3 regions of the Pseudomonas sp. NPDC086581 genome follow, and region 2 is predicted to be linked to each of the others. Evidence: riboswitches for the same ligand, from Rfam matches in the RefSeq annotation. Region 2 holds a riboswitch; each other region holds the start of a gene.
What was found. A riboswitch is a leader RNA that binds a small molecule or an ion and turns the genes downstream of it on or off. The one in region 2 is predicted to bind cobalamin.
Positions count from the first base shown of each region.

Region 1: it holds a riboswitch for cobalamin, as region 2 does, so the genes downstream of both, ACIPK7_RS19285 (TonB-dependent receptor domain-containing protein) here and ACIPK7_RS02735 (TonB-dependent receptor plug domain-containing protein) in region 2, are expected to answer to the same signal.
Region 3: it holds a riboswitch for cobalamin, as region 2 does, so the genes downstream of both, cobG (precorrin-3B synthase) here and ACIPK7_RS02735 (TonB-dependent receptor plug domain-containing protein) in region 2, are expected to answer to the same signal.

Region 1 covers NZ_JBIVBR010000009.1:191,978-199,359, reverse strand. Annotated here, with positions in the region: gene ACIPK7_RS19300 (aldehyde dehydrogenase (NADP(+))) at 1-1,132, shown strand, start outside; gene ACIPK7_RS19295 (Ldh family oxidoreductase) at 1,259-2,263, opposite strand; gene dxs (1-deoxy-D-xylulose-5-phosphate synthase) at 2,510-4,420, shown strand; cobalamin riboswitch at 4,458-4,654, shown strand; gene ACIPK7_RS19285 (TonB-dependent receptor domain-containing protein) at 4,743-6,599, shown strand; gene ACIPK7_RS19280 (HAD family hydrolase) at 6,900-7,382, opposite strand, start outside.
Region 2 covers NZ_JBIVBR010000001.1:552,595-559,976, forward strand. Annotated here, with positions in the region: gene ACIPK7_RS02710 (nuclear transport factor 2 family protein) at 1-103, opposite strand, end outside; gene ACIPK7_RS02715 (aldo/keto reductase) at 194-1,018, opposite strand; gene ddlA (D-alanine--D-alanine ligase) at 1,121-2,215, opposite strand; gene ACIPK7_RS02725 (ABC transporter substrate-binding protein) at 2,308-3,186, opposite strand; gene ACIPK7_RS02730 ((2Fe-2S) ferredoxin domain-containing protein) at 3,323-4,027, opposite strand; gene ACIPK7_RS02735 (TonB-dependent receptor plug domain-containing protein) at 4,027-5,883, opposite strand; cobalamin riboswitch at 6,076-6,283, opposite strand; gene ACIPK7_RS02740 (VOC family protein) at 6,357-6,785, opposite strand; gene ACIPK7_RS02745 (cupin domain-containing protein) at 6,963-7,331, shown strand.
Region 3 covers NZ_JBIVBR010000009.1:50,416-57,797, forward strand. Annotated here, with positions in the region: gene ACIPK7_RS18575 (precorrin-2 C(20)-methyltransferase) at 1-229, opposite strand, end outside; gene ACIPK7_RS18580 (precorrin-8X methylmutase) at 229-855, opposite strand; gene cobG (precorrin-3B synthase) at 848-2,203, opposite strand; cobalamin riboswitch at 2,281-2,522, opposite strand; gene cbiE (precorrin-6y C5,15-methyltransferase (decarboxylating) subunit CbiE) at 2,590-3,801, shown strand; gene ACIPK7_RS18595 (cobalt-precorrin-5B (C(1))-methyltransferase) at 3,804-4,901, shown strand; gene ACIPK7_RS18600 (cobalt-precorrin-6A reductase) at 4,898-5,626, shown strand; gene ACIPK7_RS18605 (glutathione S-transferase family protein) at 5,762-6,385, shown strand; gene ACIPK7_RS18610 (VWA domain-containing protein) at 6,558-7,304, opposite strand; gene ACIPK7_RS18615 (ATP-binding protein) at 7,229-7,382, opposite strand, start outside.

The DNA of each region.
Region 1 (7,382 bases), on a different contig from region 2:
GGTGGCCGTGTTCGGCGCCAGCAACTTCCCGCTGGCGTTCTCCACCGCCGGTGGCGATACCGCCGCCGCACTGGCCGCCGGCTGCCCGGTGGTAGTGAAAGCCCACAGCGGCCACATGGCCACCGCCGAGCTAGTCGGCGAGGCGATCACCCGCGCGGCCGAAGCCACCGGCATGCCGGCCGGCGTGTTCAACATGATCTACGGCGCCGGCGTCGGCGAGCCACTGGTGAAGCACCCAGCTATCCAGGCAGTCGGCTTCACCGGCTCGCTCAAGGGCGGTCGCGCGCTGTGCGACCTCGCTGCCGCGCGCCCGCAGCCGATCCCGGTATTTGCCGAGATGAGCAGCATCAACCCAGTCCTGGTGCTGCCCGCCGCCCTGGAAGCCCGCGGCGAGAAAATCGCCCGCGAGCTGATCGATTCGGTGGTCATGGGCTGCGGCCAGTTCTGCACCAACCCCGGTTTGGTCATCGGCATCGCCTCGCCGGCGTTCAGCCTGTTCGTCGCCAACCTGATCGCCGAGATCGGCCAGCGCCCGGCGCAGACCATGCTCAACGCCGGCACCCTGAAGAGCTACGAAAAGGGCATTGCCCGCCTGCTCACCCATCCCGCCATCCGCCACCTCGCCGGCCAGCCGCAGGAGGGCAAGCAGGCGTTGCCGCAGCTGTTCCAGGCCAAGGCCGAACTGCTGCTGGCCGGCGAGGAGCTGCTGCAGGAAGAAGTCTTCGGCCCGACCACCATCGTCGTCGAAGTGGCAGACGAAGCCGAACTGCGCCACGCGCTGGACGGCCTGCACGGCCAGCTCACCGCCACGCTGATCGCCGAATCCGAGGACCTGTCGCGCTTCGCCGCGCTGGTGCCGGTGCTCGAACGCAAGGCCGGGCGCCTGCTGATCAACGGCTACCCGACCGGTGTGGAAGTCTGCGATGCGATGGTCCATGGCGGCCCTTATCCGGCGACCTCGGATGCACGCGGCACCTCGGTCGGCAGCCTGGCCATCGACCGCTTCCTGCGCCCGGTGTGCTACCAGAACTACCCCGACGCGCTGCTGCCCGAAGCGCTGAAGGACGCCAACCCGCTGGGTATCGCGCGGCTGGTGGACGGCGAAAAGACGCGCAGCGCGGTCACTCGCTGAAGGTTCGTCGGCGCGGGAGTGAACTGTCGGCCAGTCCCGCGCCGATGCTCAGCCCCGGCCTTGCGCCGGGGCTTTTTTATGCCCGCTCATTGTTGAGCCCAGGCACCGCTCCTACAGGGATTTGCGTTATTCCAGCAGCTTGCTCAAATCGGCATACAGCGAATCGCTGATCTCCACGCCCTCGGCGAGGCTGCGCTTTCGCGCCGCGAAACGCCGCTGCGACGGCAACCGCGCGCCCATGTCGACGATGGATTCGAACAGCGTCTCCGCCCGCGCCAGGTGCTGCGCGGCATCCGCACCCAGGAAGCGTGCCGGGTCCAGCGCGATCAGCAGCTCGCCGTGGTGCGGCGAGGACTTGGTGCCCTCGTCGAACACCGTGGATTCGGCACTGGTCAGGTCGCCGATCAGCGGGCCGGCAATCAGCTCGACCATGGTCGCCAGCGCCGAGCCCTTGTGCCCGCCGAAGGTCAGCATGGCGCCATCGAGCACGGCGCTCGGGTCGGTGCTGGGGTTGCCCTGGGCATCTATACCCCAGCCCAGCGGAATCGACTTGCCCTCGCGCTCGTGCAATTGGATTTCCCCCCGCGCCACCACCGTGGTGGCGAAATCGAAGACATAGGGATCGTTTTCGCCACGCGGCCAGCCGAAGGCAATGGGGTTGGTGCCGAACAAAGGCCGCGTGCCGCCAGCCGGTGCCACATAGGCCTGCGCCGGCGTGACCGCCAGCGCGACCAGGTCCTGGGCGGTTATCCGCTCGATCTCCACCCACAGCGCCGAAAAGTGCACACAATGATTGATCGCCAGCGCCGCCAAGCCCTGGCTGCGCGCCTTCTCCACCAGTTTCGGCAGGCCCAGGTCGAAGGCGCATTGCGAGAAGCCCCCCTTGGCGTCCACCCGCACAATCGCCGGCGCAGGGTCGAAAAGTTCCGGCACGGCATCGGCCACCACCTTGCCGGCACGCACGGTATGGATGCAGCCCAGCAACCGCCAGACGCCGTGGGATGTGCAGCCATCGCGTTCGCCGGCCAGCACGGTGTCGGTCACCGCCTGCACGTGGGGTTCGCTGAAGCCGTTGTGGCGCAGGATCGCCACCGACAGTTCGCGCAGTTCATCCAGGGTCAGTCGGGCCACGCCATTCTCCTCAGATTGCAACAAAAGCCTGCGGCAAACCGCCGCCGGTCGGTGATCGGTCTACCATGGAGTCTCGCGCCCGGCCCCGCTTGCGCGCAATCGCCGGCAGCGACGACGATTTCGGCACAGCCTGACGACCGCATCCCGACCATCCGGTCGTCCGAAGGATTGGCCCCACGTTGCTTGGGCCAATCCAGAGCTTCGGGTAAACTTCCACATCTTTGCCTTCTCATAACGATCAGCCTGATGCCCACGACGTTCCACGAGATTCCCCGCGCGCGCCCTGCCACGCCCCTGCTCGACCGCGCCAGCACGCCGGTCGAGCTGCGTCGCCTGGGCGAAGCGGAGCTGCTGCCCCTCGCTGACGAACTGCGCCAGTACCTGCTGTACAGCGTCGGCCAGACCGGCGGCCACTTCGGCGCGGGCCTGGGCGTCATCGAACTGACGATTGCCCTGCACTACGTCTTCGACACCCCGGATGACCGTCTGGTATGGGACGTCGGCCACCAGGCCTACCCGCACAAGATCCTCACCGGGCGCCGCGAGCGCATGGGCAGCCTGCGCCAGAAGGACGGCCTGGCCGCCTTCCCGCGCCGCTCGGAGAGCGAGTACGACACCTTCGGCGTCGGCCACTCCAGCACCTCCATCAGCGCCGCCCTCGGCATGGCCATCGCCGCTCGCATGCAGGGTTCGGGGCGCAAGTCGGTGGCGGTGATCGGCGACGGCGCACTGACCGCCGGCATGGCCTTCGAAGCGCTCAACCACGCGTCGGAAGTGAAGGCCGACATGCTGGTGATCCTCAACGACAACGACATGTCGATCTCCAACAACGTTGGCGGCCTGTCCAACTACCTGGCCAAGATCCTCTCCAGCCGCACCTACAGCAGCATGCGCGAAGGCAGCAAGAAGGTGCTCTCGCGCCTGCCCGGTGCCTGGGAGATCGCCCGCCGCACCGAGGAATACGCCAAGGGCATGCTGGTCCCCGGCACGCTCTTCGAGGAGCTGGGCTGGAACTACATCGGCCCCATCGACGGCCACGACCTGCCGACCCTGATCGCCACCCTGCGCAACATGCGTGACCTCAAGGGCCCGCAGTTCCTCCATGTGGTGACCAAGAAGGGCAAGGGCTTCGGCCCGGCCGAGATCGACCCGATCGGCTATCACGCCATCACCAAGCTGGAGCCCGAGGGCGCCCCCGCCCACGCCGTGCCGAAGAAGGCCGGCGGGCCGAAATACTCCAGCGTGTTCGGCCAGTGGCTGTGCGACATGGCTGCGCAAGACCCACGCCTGGTCGGCATCACCCCGGCCATGAAGGAAGGCTCCGACCTGGTGGCCTTCGCCGACAAGTTCCCGGACCGCTACTTCGACGTCGCCATCGCCGAGCAGCACGCCGTGACCCTGGCGGCCGGCATGGCCTGCGACGGCGCCAAGCCGGTGGTGGCGATCTACTCCACCTTCCTGCAGCGCGGCTACGACCAGCTGATCCATGACGTCGCGGTGCAGAACCTCGACGTCTTGTTCGCCATCGACCGCGCCGGTCTGGTGGGCGAAGACGGCCCGACCCACGCCGGCAGCTTCGACCTCTCCTACCTGCGCTGCATCCCCGGCATGCTGGTGATGACTCCCAGCGACGAGAACGAACTGCGCAAGCTGCTCACCACCGGCCATCATTTCGAAGGCCCGGCGGCGGTACGCTACCCGCGCGGCACCGGCCCCAACGCACCCATCGAGGCGGCGCTGGAAGCGGTCGAGATCGGCAAGGGCGTGCTGCGCCGCGAAGGCAAGGCCGGCAAGGTCGCCTTCCTGGTGTTCGGCGTGCAACTGGCCGAAGCGCTGAAAGTCGCCGAGCAGTTCGATGCCACCGTCGCCGACATGCGCTTCGTCAAGCCGCTGGACGAAGAGCTGGTGCGCCAGCTGGCCGCCAGCCACGAGCTGCTGGTGACCGTCGAGGAGAACTCGGTGATGGGTGGCGCCGGCGCCGCCGTCAGCGAATTCCTCGCCCGCGAGAATATCCAGCAGCCGATCCTGCACCTGGGCCTGCCGGACTACTACGTCGAGCACGCCAAGCCCGCGCAGATGCTCGCGGAGTGCGGGCTAGACGCCGCCGGCATCGAAACATCGGTGACGGCGCGCCTGGAGGCCCTCGGCCAACGCTGAGACCGATCGGCGCATCCCTCCCCCGGAGTATTGCCAGTGACGGGCGCACCGACTAAGGTGCGCCCGTTTTCGTTCGAGGTAACGGGAAGCAGGTGAAAGACCTGCGCTGCCCCCGCAACGGTAACCGACGCGCTCCCTGCGGGAGCGCAGCATCGCCATCCGCCACTGCTTACGCGGGAAGGCGGCGATGTGACGTCGGCAGCCCGGAGACCGCCCTCGACACGCCCCGACAGGTGTTGCGGAGGGCCGCACCGTCAAGTGCGGCCTGCCGCCCTTGCCACGCCCTCCTCGAAAGTCATCCGACCGCTTTTGAGGACGTTCCATGAAACTGACCCGACTCGCCCTGGCCACCAGCCTGCTGCCCGGCCTGGCCTTAGCCGCCGACGACATCTACCGGCTCTCCGACCAGGTGATCACCTCCGCACGCCAGGCCCAGCCACGTGCCGAAGCCACTTCGGCCAACAGCGTATTCACCCGTGCCGACATCGAGCGCCTGCAAGTGCGCAGCGTTCCCGCCCTGCTCGCCCGCGTGCCCGGCGTGCAGATGGGCAGCTCCGGCGGCGTGGTCTCGTACTCCGTGCGCGGCACCAGCACCGCGCAGACCCTGGTGCTGGTGGACGGCCAGCGTATCGCCTCGGCCAGCAGCGGCATCGCCCGCCTGGATTACCTGAGCATCGACAGCATCGAGCGCGTCGAAGTGACCCGCGGCCCGCGTTCCGCACTGTACGGCGCCGACGCCATCGGCGGCGTCATCCAGATATTCACCCGCCGCGGTGACGCCGGCCTGCACCCCGAAGTACGCCTGGCTGCCGGTAGCCACGGCACCTTCGAACGCAGCCTGAGCCTGTCCGGCGGCGACGAGCAAACCCGCTACAACCTCGGTGGCAGCCTCGACGAGAGCCAGGGCTGGGACCGCACCAGCGACAACATCGGCGCCGACAGCGACGACGACGCCCAGCGCAACAAGGCCGTGCACCTGAACCTGGACCACCGTTTCAGCGAGGACTGGAAGGCCGGCCTGAACCTCAACGACCAGCGCGGCAAGAACGAATACGACGACGCCTACAACTTCGAGCCGGGCTCACCCCGCGACGAATTCCGCGTCAGCAGCTACAGCACCTACCTCGACGGCCAGATTACGAAGATGTGGAACAGCCGCCTGGAACTGGGCCGCAGCTTCGACCGCAACAAGGCCGTAGGCGCCGCCGACAGCTGGAACAACGGCACGCTGGAAACCACCCGCCACTCGGCGAGCTGGATCAACCGCCTGCAACTCGACGACGCCAACCAGCTGGCGCTGGGCGCCGACTGGTACGAAGACAAGGTCGACGGCAGCACCGCCTTCGCCGACGACCAGCGCAGCAACCGCGCCTTCTTCGCCCAGCACAGCTTCAAGAGCGACAACTTCGGCACCGAGCTGGGCATCCGCCACGACAACAACCAGGCCTACGGCAGCCAGAACAGCTGGAACGCCGCCCTCAGCCTGCCGGTAGGCGACAGCCAGACCTGGATCGCCAGCTACGGCGAAGGCTTCCGCGCGCCGACCTTCAGCGACCTCTACTACCCCGGCGCCAGCAACCCGGACCTGAAGGCCGAGACCTCGAAGACCTACGAGCTGCAATGGCGCGGGGACTTCTCCGGCACGCACCTGGAAGCCTCGCTGTACCGCACCGAGATCGACGACCTGATCGCCTGGGACAGTACCAGCAACCAGCCGGAGAACATCAACAAGGCACGCATCAATGGCTTCGAGGCCAGCGTCGCCCGCGACGTGCTCGGCTGGCAGGCCGCCCTCGGCCTGAGCCTGATCGACCCGCGCGACCGCGACACTGGCCATACCCTGCCGTACCGCGCGCGCCGCACCCTGAGCCTGGATCTGGATCGCCAGTTCGGCGCCTTCGGCGTCGGCGGCACCTGGCGCGCAGTCAGCCAGCGCTACGACGACGCGGCCAACACCCGCGAGCTGTCCGGCTACGGCGTGCTCGACCTGCGCACCAGCTGGCTGGCCAGCGACGAGATTCGCTTCGACCTGAAGCTGGATAACGCCCTGGACCGCGACTACACCCTGGGCGACTACCTGCGCCCGACCAGCCCGACGGACTACATGGGCGAAGCCCGCCCGTATCGCGAACCAGGCCGTACCGCCCTGCTGGCGGTGACCTGGACGCCGGAGCTGTAAGCGAAGCGGCCTGACGCCCCCTCACCCTAACTCTCTCCCGGAGGGAGAGGGGGCCGTTCGGCGCAGGGCGAAACTACAGTTTCGTAGGGCGCATAACCTGGAACAGGTTATCCGCCGCACACTCCTCCGGCGGATAACGCTGGCGCGTTATCCGCCCTACCGCCCAGACAGAACACCGGTGTGGAAATGGGTTCGCGAGGAAGCTCGCTCCTGCAGGTCCTGTTTACGCCGAAGCTTCGGAGTTTGCCGGGCTGCTCTTCGTAGGAGCGAGCTTGCTCGCGAACCCGCACAACCACGGGCTTAGACCAGAACCCCCGCCATCCGCCCCAGCTCCGCGCAATCGCGCGCATGCCAATCGGTCAGTTCGGGCCAGGGGTTTTCTGGCAGGTTCACCAGCGCACTGCGCGCCCCGGCGGCGCGGGCGCAGTCGAGGTCGAAGCGGTAATCACCCACCATGAGCATCTTCTGCGGCACCACGTCCCAGCGCGCGGCGAGGCGCAGCAAGCCGTCCGGACTGGGCTTGGGATCGGCTTCGCCACGGCCGAGAACATCCTCGGTGAGGAAGCAATCGCCGATACCGATGGCGTCCAGCGTAATCAGCGCCAGCTCATGGGCATTGCGGGTAAGGATGCCCAGTCGGTAGCCAGCGCCATGCAGCGCTCGCACCAGCTCCACCGCACCCGGCGCGGCTCTCGAAGCCACCGCCAACTCGCGCTCGTGCTCCAGCAGCCAGGCATGCTTGGCCGCCGCTTCGTCCTCCGGCAGCGCGGCCAGGTGGGTGAG
Region 2 (7,382 bases):
GGAAGGCCAGGCGCAAGCGCGCCTCGTCACCGAAGGTCATGCCCTCGACATAGTCCGTCAGCACGCGGTTGATGGCGGCGCTGTCCGCCGTGTAGTTGCTCATCGCTGCAGCCCTCCCGGCCGGTGACCAATGGGGCAAGGCTAGCACCGCACCCCGGCCTCGCCCTTGCGGGCGACGACCGGAGCCCGGACATCAGACAACCGCCAGGTGCCGCTTGCGGGTCGGCGGCGGGAAGGCGGCGTCGAGAGCTTCGAGGTCCTCGGGCGTCAGGCGCAGTTGCAGCGCGGCGGCGTTATCGCGTATGTGCAACGGCTCCACCGCCTTGGGAATGGCGATCACGCCCGGCTGGTGGATCAGCCAGGCCAGCGCCACACGGGCTGGAGTGGCGTCGTGGCGGCCGGCGATTTCTCCCAGCACCCGGTGGCGCAGCAGCTTGCCGCCCTGCCCCACCGGGCAGTAGGCCATCAGCGGCATGCGCTGTTCCTGGCACCAGGGCAGCAGGTCCCACTCGATGCCGCGCTCCTCCAGGCTGTATTGCACCTGGTTGGTGGCGCAGGCCGGTTCGTTCAGTTCCTGCAGGTCGTCGAGGTCGAAGTTGGACACGCCCCAGCGCTTGATCTTGCCGGCCTCGCGCAGCCGCTCGAAGGCTTCGACGGTTTCCTCCAGCGGATACTGGCCGCGCCAGTGCAGCAGGTAGAGGTCCAGGCTATCAGTGCCCAGGCGCCGCAGGCTGCGTTCGCAGGCCTCGGGGATACCGCGCCGGCTGGCGTTGTGCGGGTAGACCTTGCTGACCAGGAAGACCTGGTCACGCAGGCCGCTCAGCGCCTCGCCGACCACCTCTTCCGAGCCGCCCTCGGCGTACATCTCGGCGGTATCGATCAGGGTCAGGCCGCGCTCGATGCCTTCGCGCAGCGCGGCGACCTCGCGCTTGCGCTGGAAGCTGTCCTCGCCCATCCGCCAGGTGCCCTGGCCGATGGCGGGAACGGCGGTGCCGTCGGCGAATACTACGGTGTTCATCTCGTGCTCCTTGTTGCGCTGGTAATGGGGACACGGGGCCGGCCGCCCGAACTCGGGCGGCGGGGTGTCAGGTTAGCGCAGTTGCAGGAAGCGAGGGGCGGATCAGCGGTTGGTCTGCAGATTCCGGCGCGCGGCGTGGCGCTCGATGGCCAGTTCGATCAGCCGGCTGACCAGCTCGCTGTAGGTCATCCCGGCGGCCTGCCAGAGCTTGGGGTACATGCTGATGCGAGTGAAGCCGGGCAGCGAGTTCAGCTCGTTGATCAGCACCTCGCCGGTCTGCGTGAGGAACACGTCGACCCGCGCCAACCCTGAGCATTCCAGCGCCAGGAAGGCTTCCACGGCAAGCTGGCGGATCCGCTCGCTGGCCTCGGCGGGAATATCGGCGGGCACCACGACCTTCGCCGCGTCCTCGTCGATGTATTTGCTGTCGTAGGAGTAGAAGCCGCTGCCGACGACGATCTCGCCGCAACCGCTGGCGATCGGCTGTTCGTTGCCCAGTACCGCGCACTCGATCTCGCGACCCTTCACGGCGGACTCCACCAGCACCTTGTCGTCGAAGGCCAGCGCCAGGCGCACGGCTTCGTCGTAGGCCGCTTCGTCCTCGACTTTGCTCACGCCCACCGAGGAGCCCATGTTCGCCGGTTTGATGAACAGCGGCAGGCCGAGCTTGCGCTGCGCCTCGGCGAAAGGCGTACGCGCGGCGCTGGCGCGGGTCAGGGTGACGAAGGGCGTGATGGCGATGCCGGCGTCACGCAGCAGGCGCTTGCTCACGTCCTTGTCCATGCAGATGGCCGAGCCCAGCACGTCGGAGCCGACAAAGGGAATGTCGGCCATGCGCAGCAGGCCCTGCAGGCAACCGTCTTCGCCCTGGGTACCGTGGACGATGGGGAAGATCACGTCGACGTGATCGAGCAACTGGCGGCTGCCGGTTTCCACCAGTTGCTGCTCGGCCTTGCCCGGCACCACGGCCAGCTCGCGGTTGGAACGGTTGAGGGCGATGAGCGCCGGGTTTTCCTGGTTGAGCAGGTAGTCGGAGGCATCGTTGAGGTGCCAGCGGCCTTCCTTGTCGATGCCGATCAGCACTGGCTCGAAGCGCTCGCGGTCCAATGCGTCGACGATGTTCTTCGCCGACTGCAGGGACACCTCGTGCTCCGCCGAACGCCCACCGAAAATCACCCCAACGCGCAACTTGCCCATGACAGCCTCCGAATCGTCGATGGGCGCTTTCTAACACGGGCTCCGGCGCTTGGGTAGGAACAGTGGCCAGTGAACAGACGGGACGCCCCTCATCAAAATCGGCTCAATGCCTGCGCCAGCTCCCGGGCGGCCTGACCGCTTTGCACGCCGGGGAACAGATGGGTGAAAGACAAGGCCACGAAACGCCCTTCACGTACGGCGCGCAGGCGCGAGAGCACCGGGTCGGCACGTAGGGTTCGAATCTTCTGCTCGGCCGTGGACCACAGTGCATCAGCCAGCAGGATCACGTCCGGATCGCGCGCCAGCAGTTGCTCACTGTTGGCGGTGAAGCCACCCAGATCGACGTCCTCGAACAGGTTGCGCCCCCCGGCAACGTGCAGCAACTGGGTGACCACGCCGCGCCGCCCCTGGCTCTCCAGGCCGTTGCTGGCACTGTCGAGGTAGAAGACTTTCAGCAGTAGGCGGTCGGTCGAAAGCCGGCGTGCTTCGGCCAGTTCGGCTCGTTGCTGGGCGACCAGCTTGCGCGCCCGCTCCTGCTCGCCGAGCAGGTCGCCCAGGGTAGTCAGGTCCGTCTCGACACCGCTGAACAGGTCGTCCTGCCACACGCCACAACCGGCATCCAGCAGGTAGCTGGCGACGCCATGGCCGGCCAGTTCCTCGCGGGACAGGTTGCCCAGCCGGAAGGCCGAGGCGAAGCCCGCCACCACCAGGTCCGGTCGCTGCGCGTAGACCGCTTCCGCCGACGGATACTGGCGCGACAGCAGCGGCACGCCGCGATAGCTTCCCTTCGTCAGATCGAGATCATCATCGATGTACGCCACGCCGATCAGCCGCTCCCCGGCCCCGAGCGCCAGCAGCAGGTCGGCGGCGTGCTGGTTGAGGGCGAGGATGCGCTGCGGCGGGTGGTCGAGTCGCCAGGTTTGGGCGCAGTTGCGGTAGTCCTGGGCGGAGGCCGTCATTGCGCTGAGCATCACAGCCACCCCGAGCGCCTTAGCCAGCCTGTAGGAACGTGGGGGACGCCTAGTCATTGCTCGCGAACCTGCCCGGATACCCATGGCATCAAGCGGTTCGCGAGCAAGCTCACTCCTACGAAGAGCAACCTGTGCTTCATGGCTCACCGTCCACACGCAGTTCGTCCACCGGCACGCCATCACGCAAATGCTCCGCCACCATCCGGCACACCTGCTCGTCACTGCGCAGGCCATACCAGACGCGTTCGGGATAGACCGTCAGCAGCGGCCCGCGATTGCACGGGAATTGGCAGCCGGTGCGGGTCAGCAGGGCGCCCTCGGCGTTCTCGTACAGATCGAGGCGGATCAGCTCGCGACGCAGGGTCTTCCATAACGGCAGCGCACCGCGCCGCACACAACGCGGCCCGGTGCAGAGGAACAGGTGATGCCGGTGCGGCGGTGGCGCGGACCAGTCCGGCTGCGACGGCACTTCGCCGACGCCCTGGCAATCCAGCTGTTGCGCCGGATCATCAATCGCCGCCAGCACCGCCGCCGCATCCAGCCCGCGCCGGCCGAGCGCAGAAGCGGTGACCTTCGGCGGCGGCGCCTGCGGGTGCTCCGCGAACAAGGCAGCCAGTTCAGCCCGCAACCAGTCGAGATAGGCGCCGTCGCCGGTCGGTTCAAGGTCCACCAGCAGCAGTTCTCGCTCCTCGGCCAAGAGCTCGCGCACCCGCGCCCACAGCGAATCGAAACCCTCGCCGGTATCGATGCATTCGACACCGGCAAGACGCGCCGATACCTCGCGATGCAGGCGCTCGCCCTGGGCTCCGGCCAGCGGGCCGACCAGCAGGATGGCCTTCATCAGAAGCTGAAGGTGTAGCGCAGCTCGGCGGTGCGCGGCCGGCCGAGGTTGTCCACCTGGCGGATGCCGTTGCTGGTGCGACCAGTGGCGTAGTCGCGGTCCAGCAGGTTCTCCAGCAGCAGGCTCAGACGGTGCGCGTGGGCAGCGTCGAGGTAGCGGTAGGCGTCGCCGTCGAGCACCGTGTAGTGGCCATAGTCGTCGTCCTGGGCGCTGACGATGGAGCCGATATAGCGCGTGGCAAGGCCCGCCCCCCAGAGGCTGTCGTCATAGCCCAGGCGCACACGGGCGAAGAAGTGCGGGATGTTGTTCACCGTCACCCCCTCACGGCTGTCCACCAGGTTGCGCGTGGCGTCGGCCGAGACCTGCCAGTGCCGGCCAACCTGCAACTGACCGTTGGCTTCGATGCCCCGTACGGTGATCTCGCCGTTGCCGTTCACCCACTGATCGCCCGCGAGGGTGATGAGATCGGTGATCTCGCGGCGGAACAGCGTGACGCTGCCGCTCCACGGCTGCTCGAACAGCTCGCCGTTGTAGTCCAGGCCCAGCTCGGCGTTGCGGCTGCGCTCGGGCTTGAGGTCGCGGTTGCCGACTTCATCGCCCGGCTCGTTGACGAACAACTGCTCGGCGGTGGGCAGCTTGAAGGCGGTGCCGAACTGGCCGCGCAGCTTGAGCTGCTGCGTGAGGTCGTAAAGCGAGGTCAGCATCCACACGGTGGCGCCTTCACCGCCGGAGATTTCCTCGCGGCGCACGCCCAGGCTCGGGTGCCAGTCGGGCAGCGCCTCGATGTTCGGCCGCAGCTGGGCGTAGAGCGCGTGGGACTCGGCCTTGTCGTTGTCGATGATCAGCACATCGTCCTGGCCCTTGTACCACTGGTTGTCGTTGCCCAGGACCAGCTCGTGACCGCCCGCCAGCTTCGCCTTGCCTTCGAGCTGCGCGCCCCAGTCGGTGAAGCCCCAGTAGTCGTTGTGATTGAGCACCTGGGTGCCGCCGCCCTGCAGGTTGTAGACGCGGTCGTAGCGGGTATCCCAGTCATTGATGTGGGTCTTGGCGAACCAGCTGAAGTCCTCGCTGACGCTCTGCTGGAAAGTCGCCGTGGCAATCTGCTGCACGCGGTTGTTGCTGGTGTGGTGGTTGGAAGTTGGCCGGGCGAAGTCCAGCTCGGCGTCGGCGTACTGGTAGAACAGCTCCAGCCGCGAGGCATCGCCGATGGCCTGGATGGCCTTGGCGCCGAATACGTTGACGTCGTAGGAGCGACGCTTGTCGCTCACCGTGTCGGTCATGTCGCGGTCGCGGTAGGGCTGGTAGCCGTCGGAGCGGTTGTGGCTGACGTAGGCCATCAGGCCGAGGTCGCCCAGGCCGTTCTGCGCGATCTTCTCGGCGCGGGCATCACCACTGCGGCCCTTGAAGGTGTCCAGGCCGAGATTCACTTCGCCGGCCGCCTCGCGGCTCCGCGCGCTGCGGGTGACGATGTTGATCACCCCGGACACCGCCTGGGTGCCGAACAGCAGGCCCTGGCCGCCCTTGAGCACTTCGATGCGCTCCACCGCGGTGGTCGGCAGGGTGTCGATGTAGATGCCGCCGTAGAGGCGGTTGTTCAGCCGCACGCCGTCCAGCAGGATCAGCGTGTCGTCATTACGCCCGCCGAGCAGTGAGTAGGTGCCGTAGTCGAACGGTCCGTTCTTCGGCGCAACGAACAGGCCGGGCACGACCATCTGCAGCACGCGGGTGATGTCGGCGCTGGGGCCGGCGCGTTCGATCTGCTGGCGGTCGATGACCTCCAGCTTGCTGCCGTAGCGGGCCATGTCGGCCACGGTGGTGGATTCCACGGAAGGGCCGCTGACGATTTCATCGGCCAGGTCGAGCGGCGCCGCAGCGAGCTGCGAGCCAAGGACACAGAGAGGAAGGACAGAACTCCAGCGCAGGACACGCCGGTTCAGGAACGAAGAATGTTGCAAGGTGATCGCCTCGAAATCGGGATTTCGCAGGCGGCGCAGCGACACCCGGAACGAGCGCGCCCCGGGAACCGGCTCACGCCCGCCCACCGCGGGTTTGCCAAACAGGTTCCAGGCCGGTCTCCGGGCTTGCGAGGGTCATGAAACGTCCGCCTTCCCATGCCTGAGCACAGTGGCCTAGTGGATGCTTCGCTCGCTTACCGTTGCGGGGGCAGCGCCGGACTGGTCGCACGAGGGCGACGCACCGGCTTCCCGTTTCACCCCACGCACGGCGGCGGGGGGCACCTGAAACGGGGCGAATCTGAACACTTGGCGGACGAAAGCGTCAAGCGCAGGGGTTGGGCAGGATGTTGCGGGCTTGGCGCGAAAGCGCGGGATCAGTGCCAGGGATCGTAGGTGCCGAAACTCCAGATGTGCCCTTCCGGATCACGGCAGGTGAAACCCTGGCCGCCGTAGTCCTCGTCCTTGATGTCGATGACGATCTGCGCGCCGCCGTCCACTGCCGCGCGATACAGCACCTCGGCATCCTTCACCACCACGTAGATGCTCTGCGTGCAGCCGCCCATCTCGTCGGGCTGGCGCATCAGCCGGCCGTATTCGTTGTCGTGCAATGACCCGAGCATCACCAGCCCGCTGCCGTCGGCCAGCGCCAGCTGCGCGTGGGCGATGCCGCCATGATCATCGGCGACCACCAGTTGCCGCTGGAAGCCGAAGGTGGCGCACAGCCAGTCGATGGCCTGGGGCGCATCGCGGTAGCGCAGGCAAGGGATGACGCTGGGGCGGGCAATGGGAGCGGGCGTGGACATGGCGGTCTCCAGCAAGAACGGGCGCGATGATCTGAGCATAGTCACCCGTTTTCGCCCCTCAGCGCCATGCGGCGACCAGCAGCAAATCGGTAAGCCGCATCGAAGCGCAATTTCCTGCAAGACCGCTCGACGGGTCGGTCGTAGTGTCGACGCAACGATCCCAAGGAGAACACCACCGTGACCCAACGCCAACCGATCAACCTGCAGGCCAAGCTCGACCGCATCAGTGAAACCTGGCAACCACGGGTGATCGCCGAGATGAACGACTACCAGTTCAAGGTGGTGAAGCTGCAGGGCGACTTCGTCTGGCACAGCCACGCCGACACCGACGAGACCTTCATCGTGCTGGATGGCGAGCTGCGCATCGACTTCCGCGACGGCCCGCTGACCCTGCGCGCCGGCGAACTGTACGTGGTGCCCCGCGGCGTGGAGCACAAGCCCTACGCCGAGCACGAGGTGCAGGTGATGCTGATCGAACCGCGCGGGGTGCTGAACACCGGCGACCAGGGCGGCGAACGCACGGCGGAGAATGATCGCTGGGTGTGACCGTCGATCGACGGCATCGTGCGCCGCCGATCAGCGGCATCTCGCCTTCGG
Region 3 (7,382 bases), on a different contig from region 2:
GCTCCAGCTTCTCGGTAGTCACCGGGTAGACCAGCGGCAGGCGTTGCTGCTCATCGAGCAGGTGCTGCTCGATGATGGCGAAGGCGTTTCCGCCCTGGCCGGCGTGGTGCTTGGCCTTGGCCACGAAATAGCCGATCACCGGGGAGGCGCGCAGCAGGCGCAGGGCCTTGAGGGTCAGCAATTCCGGGTCGCCCGGGCCGACGCCCAGGCCGATGAGGCGGCCGGTCATCACTCCACCTCCGTGGCCAGGGCGTTCACTGCGGCGGCGGCCATCGCGCTGCCGCCACGGCGACCGCGGACGATCACGTAGGGCACGCCACGGCTGTCGGCGGCGAGGGCGTCCTTGGACTCCATGGCGCCGACGAAGCCCACCGGGAAACCGAGGATCAGCGCCGGTTTCGGCGCGCCGGCATCGAGCATTTCCAGCAGGTAGAAGAGCGCGGTCGGCGCGTTGCCGATCACCACCACGCTGCCTTCCAGGTGCTCGCGCCAGTGCTCCAGCGCCACCGCCGAGCGGGTGTTGCCCAGTTCGCGGGCGAGGTCGGGTACGTCTGCATTGTTGAGGGTGCAGATCACCTCGTTGTGGGCCGGCAGGCGCGCGCGGGTGATGCCCTCGGCGACCATCCGCGCATCGCAGAGGATCGGTGCGCCAGCGGCCAGCGCCGCACGGCCGATGGCCCCGGCGCCGGCGGAGAAGTGCAGGTCCTGCACGACGTCGACCATGCCGCAGGCGTGGATCACCCGCACGGCGAGTTTCTCGAGGTCGGCGGGAATGCCGGACAGGTCGGCTTCGGCGCGAATAGTGGCGAAGGACTGGCGGTAGATCGCCTGGCCGTCGCGAATGTAATCAAGCATCGGTGAGGGCTCCGGGTGCGGCCAGCAGGTCGCCGGCGGCATCGAGGGAAAGGTTGCGCGCCACTGGCTGGCCGAAGCCGGCCACGCCATCGGCGCGACGGAACAGGTCATAGCGGCCGTCGGCGACGGCCAGCAGGGTGTAAGGGGCGACGTGGGCGGCGGCGCAGGAGCGCGGGCAGCCGCACAGGTGTACACCGGCCGGCGGTGCGTGGCGCAGGCGCTCGGCCAGGCGCAGCGCATCGGCCTTAGTGTCGGCCAGCCCACGGGCGCAACCGCTGGAACCGCTGCATGCGACGAGGCGCGACAGCGGCTGCGCGGCGTCGATCACCAGGCCGAGGTTGGCCAGCGCGCCGAGCACGACGGCGGCATCGGTTTGTGCCACGCCAGGGAGGATCAGACTTTGCCAGGGCGTCAGACGCAGCTGTCCGACGCTGAAGCGCTCGGCAAGATCCGCGAGGCCGAACAGGGTGGTGCTGTCGAGGCGTCCGAGGACGAATCCCGCGCCGACCATGACCCGTTCCGGCTGACGCTGGGGCTGAATTCCGAGATGGCCGAAAGCCTGCGGCGCAGGACGTCGCCAGTTATCCACAGCCGCTCCGAGTTGCAGCGGGAAGGGCAGGCGTTGCTGCAGGCGCTCCAGCAGCACTTCATCGCGAAGCATCTCGCGCAGGTGGCGCATGCGCGTCTGGCCGTCGCCGGCAAGATCGAGGAACAGGTGCAGCAGAGTTTCCACCAGCAGCGGTACCTGTTCGGCGCTGACGGCGGCGAGAGCAGGGCGATCGGTCTCGCGCTGCGGTGGGCAGCCGGCCAGGCCGAAGGCGAACAGCGGCGCGGCACCGTCGGACATGGCCGAAAGCCAGAGATCGTTGGGGTGTTCCAGCATCGCCAGCGTTTCGCCGGCGTCCAGCTGGATGCCGAACTTGGGCGACAGGCCGTGGAAGCGCGGGGTGTGCTCCAGCAGGTCGAGCAGCTGGCGGGCCAGCGGGCTCGCGTCGAACGCGCTGCCAGTGTCCAGGCCGAGCGCCGGGCTGACCAGCAGGTTGCGCACGTCGTCCGAAGCCAGCTCACGCGGGCCGAGGCCGGCGGCCAGCAGTTCACGGCTCAGCGCATTTTCGGCGCCGGCATGTACGCCGCGAATTTGCAGGTTGGCGCGGTTGGTCGCTTCGAGCACGCCGTCTGCATGCCGTTCGGCCGCCAGGGCGATGGCGCGCGCGGCGTTGGCGTCGAGTTGCCCGCAAGGCAGCTTGAGGCGGCAGATGCCCCCATCGCGGGAGGCCACGATGCGCAGCAGGCCGGGGCAGGCATGCGGACGGACGGGCAGGGCTGAAGGGTCTTGCACGGTGGTCACCAGGGCTGGATCGCGGTGACCTGCGAATCCCCCAAAGGGGACTTCACGACACCGATACACCCCGCTCGATGTCTGCACGCGCGACTGGTTTCGTCGGCAGGTCTCCTGGCTGGCAGGTCCTCATCCAGCGCGGCCTTCCCGGTTGCCCAGTGGCCTGGCCGGCGGCACGGAACGTCGTTCTCGTGTCGCCGCATTGCGCGGACTCGCTGCTTACAGTTGCGGGGGCAGCCACGGCTTAACCGTGTTCCCTCTTCGGCTCTGAGAAACTTCACCGCAAAAGGCGAAGCGTCCTACGAGCACCGACGAAGCGGGTATTATGCCTGCTTTGTTCGGAGGCAGGAAAAGCCTGCCCGTCGGATCGATCGTCGCACCCCTGAGGACATTTCATGACGCCCTGGCTGACCATTGTCGGCATCGGCGAGGACGGCTATGCCGGCCTCGGCAAGGCCGCGCGCCGCGCCCTGCTCGCCGCCAGCGAAGTGATTGGCGCGCCACGCCAGCTGGAGTTACTGCCGCATTGCCTGGGCGCCCGTCGCCAGGCCTGGCCGAGCCCGTTCAGCCTGGAGCCGGTCTTGCGTCGACGCGGTGAGCCGACCTGCGTGCTGGCCAGCGGCGACCCGATGCTGTTCGGCGTCGGCGCAAGCCTTGCCCGTCAGATTCCGTCCGAGGAAATGCTCGTACTTTCCGCGCCGTCTTCCGCTTCGCTCGCTGCCGCGCGGATGGGCTGGGCGTTGCAGGACTGCACGCTGCTGTCGCTGGTGGCGCGCCCATTGGCGGCACTCAATGCGCAGATCCACGACGGCGCGAAGCTGCTGATCCTCAGCAACGATGGCAGCAGCCCGGCGGCCATCGCTGCGCTGCTGCGCGAACGGGGTTTCGGCGCGAGTCGCCTCAGCGTGCTGGAGCACCTGGGCGGCGAGGTGGAGCGACGCATCGACGGACTCGCCAGCGACTGGTCGCCGAGCGAGACCGCCGCGCTGAATCTCGTTGCGGTGCAATGCGTGGCGGGTGCTGACGCTGTTCGCCTGCCGCTGACCACCGGCCTGCCGGACGAGGTCTACCGCCATGACGGCCAACTGACCAAGCGCGATGTTCGCGCCGTAACCCTGGCGCGGCTGGCGCCGAAGCCCGGTGAGCTGCTGTGGGATGTCGGCGCCGGTTGCGGTTCCATCGGCATCGAATGGATGCGCGCACATCCGAGCTGCCGCACGCTGGCCATCGAAGCCAACGACGGGCGCCAGGAGCACATTCGCTTCAACCGTGACGCCCTTGGCGTGCCGGCGCTGCAACTGGTCTGCGGTGCCGCGCCGGAAGCCTTGCAGGGTCTGGAGCGCCCCGATGCGATCTTCATCGGCGGCGGTGTGACCCTGCCTGGTGTGTTCGAGCAATGCTGGGAGCAACTCAAGCCCGGCGGCCGGCTGGTCGCCAACGCGGTCACCCTGCAGAGCGAATCCATGCTGCTCAGCTGGCGCGCCCGCATCGGCGGCGAACTGACCCGCCTGTCGGTGTCCCAGGCCCAGCCGCTGGGCGGCTTCGATACCTGGCGCGCGGCGTTGCCGATCACCCTGCTGGAAGTGCGCAAGCCCCTGGCCGATTGACGATGCGCGAAGAGACTCCGGAAGAACCCCGCCCGCTGCGCAGCGGTTACACCACCGGCAGCTGCGCCACCGCCACCAGCCTGGCCGCCGCGCGTCTGCTGCTCACCGGTGAAACGCTGGACGCTGCGCAGATCGTCCTGCCCAAGGAGCGCAGTGCGACCTTGCGCCTGGAGTTCTGCCGGCTCACCGCCGAGGGTGCCGAAGCCGGCACGCTGAAGGATGCCGGCGACGACCCGGACGTGACCCACGGTGCGCTGGTCTTCGCCCGCGTCGCCCTGAGCGCTGAACCCGGTGTGCGCTTCCACGCGGGAGAGGGCGTTGGCATCGTCACCAAACCGGGGCTGGTGCTGGCGGTGGGCGAGCCGGCGATCAACCCGGTGCCGCGGCAGATGATGCAGGGCAACCTCGCTGCACTGGCGGCCGGGTGCGGCTACGCCGGCGGCTTTGAGGTCACGATCCACGTCGAGGGGGGCGCCGAGCTGGCGCTCAAGACCATGAACCCGCGCCTGGGCATCCTCGGCGGCCTGTCGATCCTCGGCACCACCGGCATTGTCCGACCGTTCTCCTGTTCGGCCTACATCGCATCGATCCAGCAGGGCATCGACGTCGCCCGCGCCAACGGCTTCCGTCATCTCGCCGCCTGCACCGGCAACGCCAGCGAGGACGCCATGCGCCGTCGCTACGGCTTCGACGACACCGCGCTGATCGAGATGGGCGACTTCGCCGGCGCGGCGCTCAAGCACCTGCGCAAGGTGCCAGTGGAGCGTTTCAGCATCTGCGGCGGCTTCGGCAAGATCAGCAAGCTGGCCGCCGGCCATATGGACCTGCACAGCCGCCACTCCAGCATCGACCTGCCGCAGCTGGCGGAGTGGGCGGCCGAAATTGGCGCGTCGGAGGAGCTGCAACAGCGCATGCGCGAAGCCAACACCAGCCAGCAAGCGCTGGCATTGTGTCGCGCCGAAGGCGTTGCCCTCGGTGATGCCGTCTGCGCCCGCGCGCTGACCTTTGCCCGGCGCATCGTACCCGCTGAAGTGACGCTGGAAGTCTTCGCCATCGACCGCCAGGGCAATCTGGTGGGCGAAGCGCTGGAGGTGCGATGAAACGGGTGCTCCTGCTGGGCGGCATCGGCGAGGCGCTGACCATTGCGCGTCGACTCGGGCCGCCACACCTGTACAGCCTGGCCGGTCTGGGCAAGGTGCCGGACGACCTCGCCTGCGAGGTGCGCGTCGGTGGATACGGCGGCGCCGAAGGCCTTGCGGACTACATCCGCGACCGCGGTTTCGACCTGCTGCTCGATGCCACCCATCCCTATGCCGCGCAGATCAGCGCCAACGCCGCCCGCGCCGCACAACTCGCCGGCGTGCCCTGTTGGGCGCTGCGTCGTCCCGGTTGGCAGGCCGGTATCGATGACGACTGGCGCGAGGTGGCAGGGTGGCCGGCACTGATCTCGGCACTGAATGATTTTCGCCGCCCGCTGTTCACGATGGGCCGCGAGCCGTTGGAGCACCTCGAGGACATTCCCCAGCATCAACACTGGACGGTGCGCTGCCTGCAGAGCCTGCCCGGCAACGAGCGCGCCGAAGTGCTCGGCGCGCGCGGGCCGTTCACTCTCGATGGTGAGCGTAAGCTGTTCGCCCGCCTGGGCACCGACGTGCTGGTGAGCAAGAACAGCGGCAGCCAGGCCACCGAGCCGAAGCTGCAGGTTGCACGCGAGTGTGGCGTGCCGGTGCTGATCCTGGCGCGGCCGGCGTTGCCAGCGGTGGACCGCGAGTTCGACAGTGTCGAGTCTCTCTGGCAGGCGCTTGGGCCCCTCGCCGCGGATTGACGGAACGTCCCGCTTAGCAAGTGTTCACAGCTTCGTAGCGTTTCGCGGGCAAGCTCGGCATCGCGTCAAGATCGCGCTTCTCCGCCGCCCCACCAGCCTCTATGCTGGGCCCCGGTTTTCACAGGGAGTGACACCATGCTGCGAATCCTCGGCCGCGCTTCATCGATCAACGTGCGCAAGGTGCTCTGGACTTGCGCCGAGCTGAACCTGCCCTACGAACGGGAAGACTGGGGCACGGGCTTCCGCTCCACCGCCTCGGCGGAATTCATTGCACTCAACCCCAACGCCATGGTGCCGGTCCTGGTCGACGGCGACTTCGTGCTCTGGGAATCCAACGCCATCTGTGGCTACCTCGCCACCCAGTATCCCCAGGGCGAATTGCTGCCGACGTCACCGCGCGAACGGGCGCTGGTGGAGCAGTGGATGGGCTGGCAGGCCACCGAGTTGAACAACGCCTGGCGCTACGCGTTCATGGCCAGGGTGCGTAACAGCCCGAGCCACACCGACGAGTCCGCGATTGCCCTGAGCGAGGCACAGTGGAACCACTGCATGGCCCTGCTGGATCGGCAACTGGAACGCACCGGCGCGTTCGCTACTGGTGCCTGCTTCAGCCTTGCGGATGTTGTGCTCGGCCTGTCGGTGAACCGCTGGTACCTGACGCCCATGCAGCGCCCGGAACTACCGGCGGTTGCGGCGTACTACGAGCGCCTGAGCGAGCGGCCCGGGTTCCTGTTGCATGGGCGTAATGGGGAACCGTGATTCGGAATGTCTCCACGCGATGAATGCGCCTCACCCCAGTCCTTTCCCGAGGAGAGAGGGGGCCGTTCGGGGTGAGATGCTGTATCGGTGCTAGCCGGCTAACTCCGGCCCCTTGGACTGCACGGAACAGTCCCTTCTCCCGCTTGCGGGAGAAGGTTAGTGTGCGGGGCTTTTAACGACCGTTCGCCGAAAGGTCGCCGATCGGCCGATAGTCGGCGCCAAGCTCTTCCGCCAGCTTCCTGGCCCTGCCCAGCCGCACGGCTCCGCCTTCGATATCCACCAGCACCGTCGGGCAGTTCAGTGGCTGCAGCGCCGGCCAGTGGCCCAGGCGGCCGTCGGTCAGTACCAGCAGACGCTGACTCTCGCCCGGCTTCTGTCGCTGGCGCTGGTCCAGCCACTCGCGCGCCTGCTGCAGCGCCTCGATCAACGGGGTGCCACCGCCGGCACCGAGTTGCTCCAGCCATTCCTGCAACTGACTCGAAACCTTCTGGCCCTGCCACAACCAGCGCGGTTGTGCGCCCGTGGCATGCAACACGGCGAGGCGTGCGCGTTGCCGGTAGGCCCGTTCGAAGGTGTCGGCGAGCAGGCCCTTGGCCTGGGCGAGGGCGCCGTGACGGCGGGTGCTGGCGGAGGCGTCGACTATCACCAGCCAGAGTTCGCCGGGCTGGCGGCTGCGGGCGCGCAGCACCAGGTCGGCGCGGCGTTGCGGGCGGCCGTTGCGCAGGGTGGCGGGCCAGTCGATACGGCCGTGCGCGCCCGTTTGGCGGGCGCCGCTGCGGCCGCCGGCGAGCTGGCCGGGTCGGGGGGTGGCATCCGCGCCTGGGGCCTGGCGCGGGCGGATGCTCAGGGCTTTTTTGGCCAGCCCGTCAGTTGCCGGCGTTCGCCCATGGCGACGCTCTGCGCGGGCAGTTCGCCCCATTGGCCTTCGCCGTGGGAGGCGTTGGAGGGTGCCTGGGGTTGGCTCGATGGTGACTGCGGTGGAGTGCTTGATTGCGGC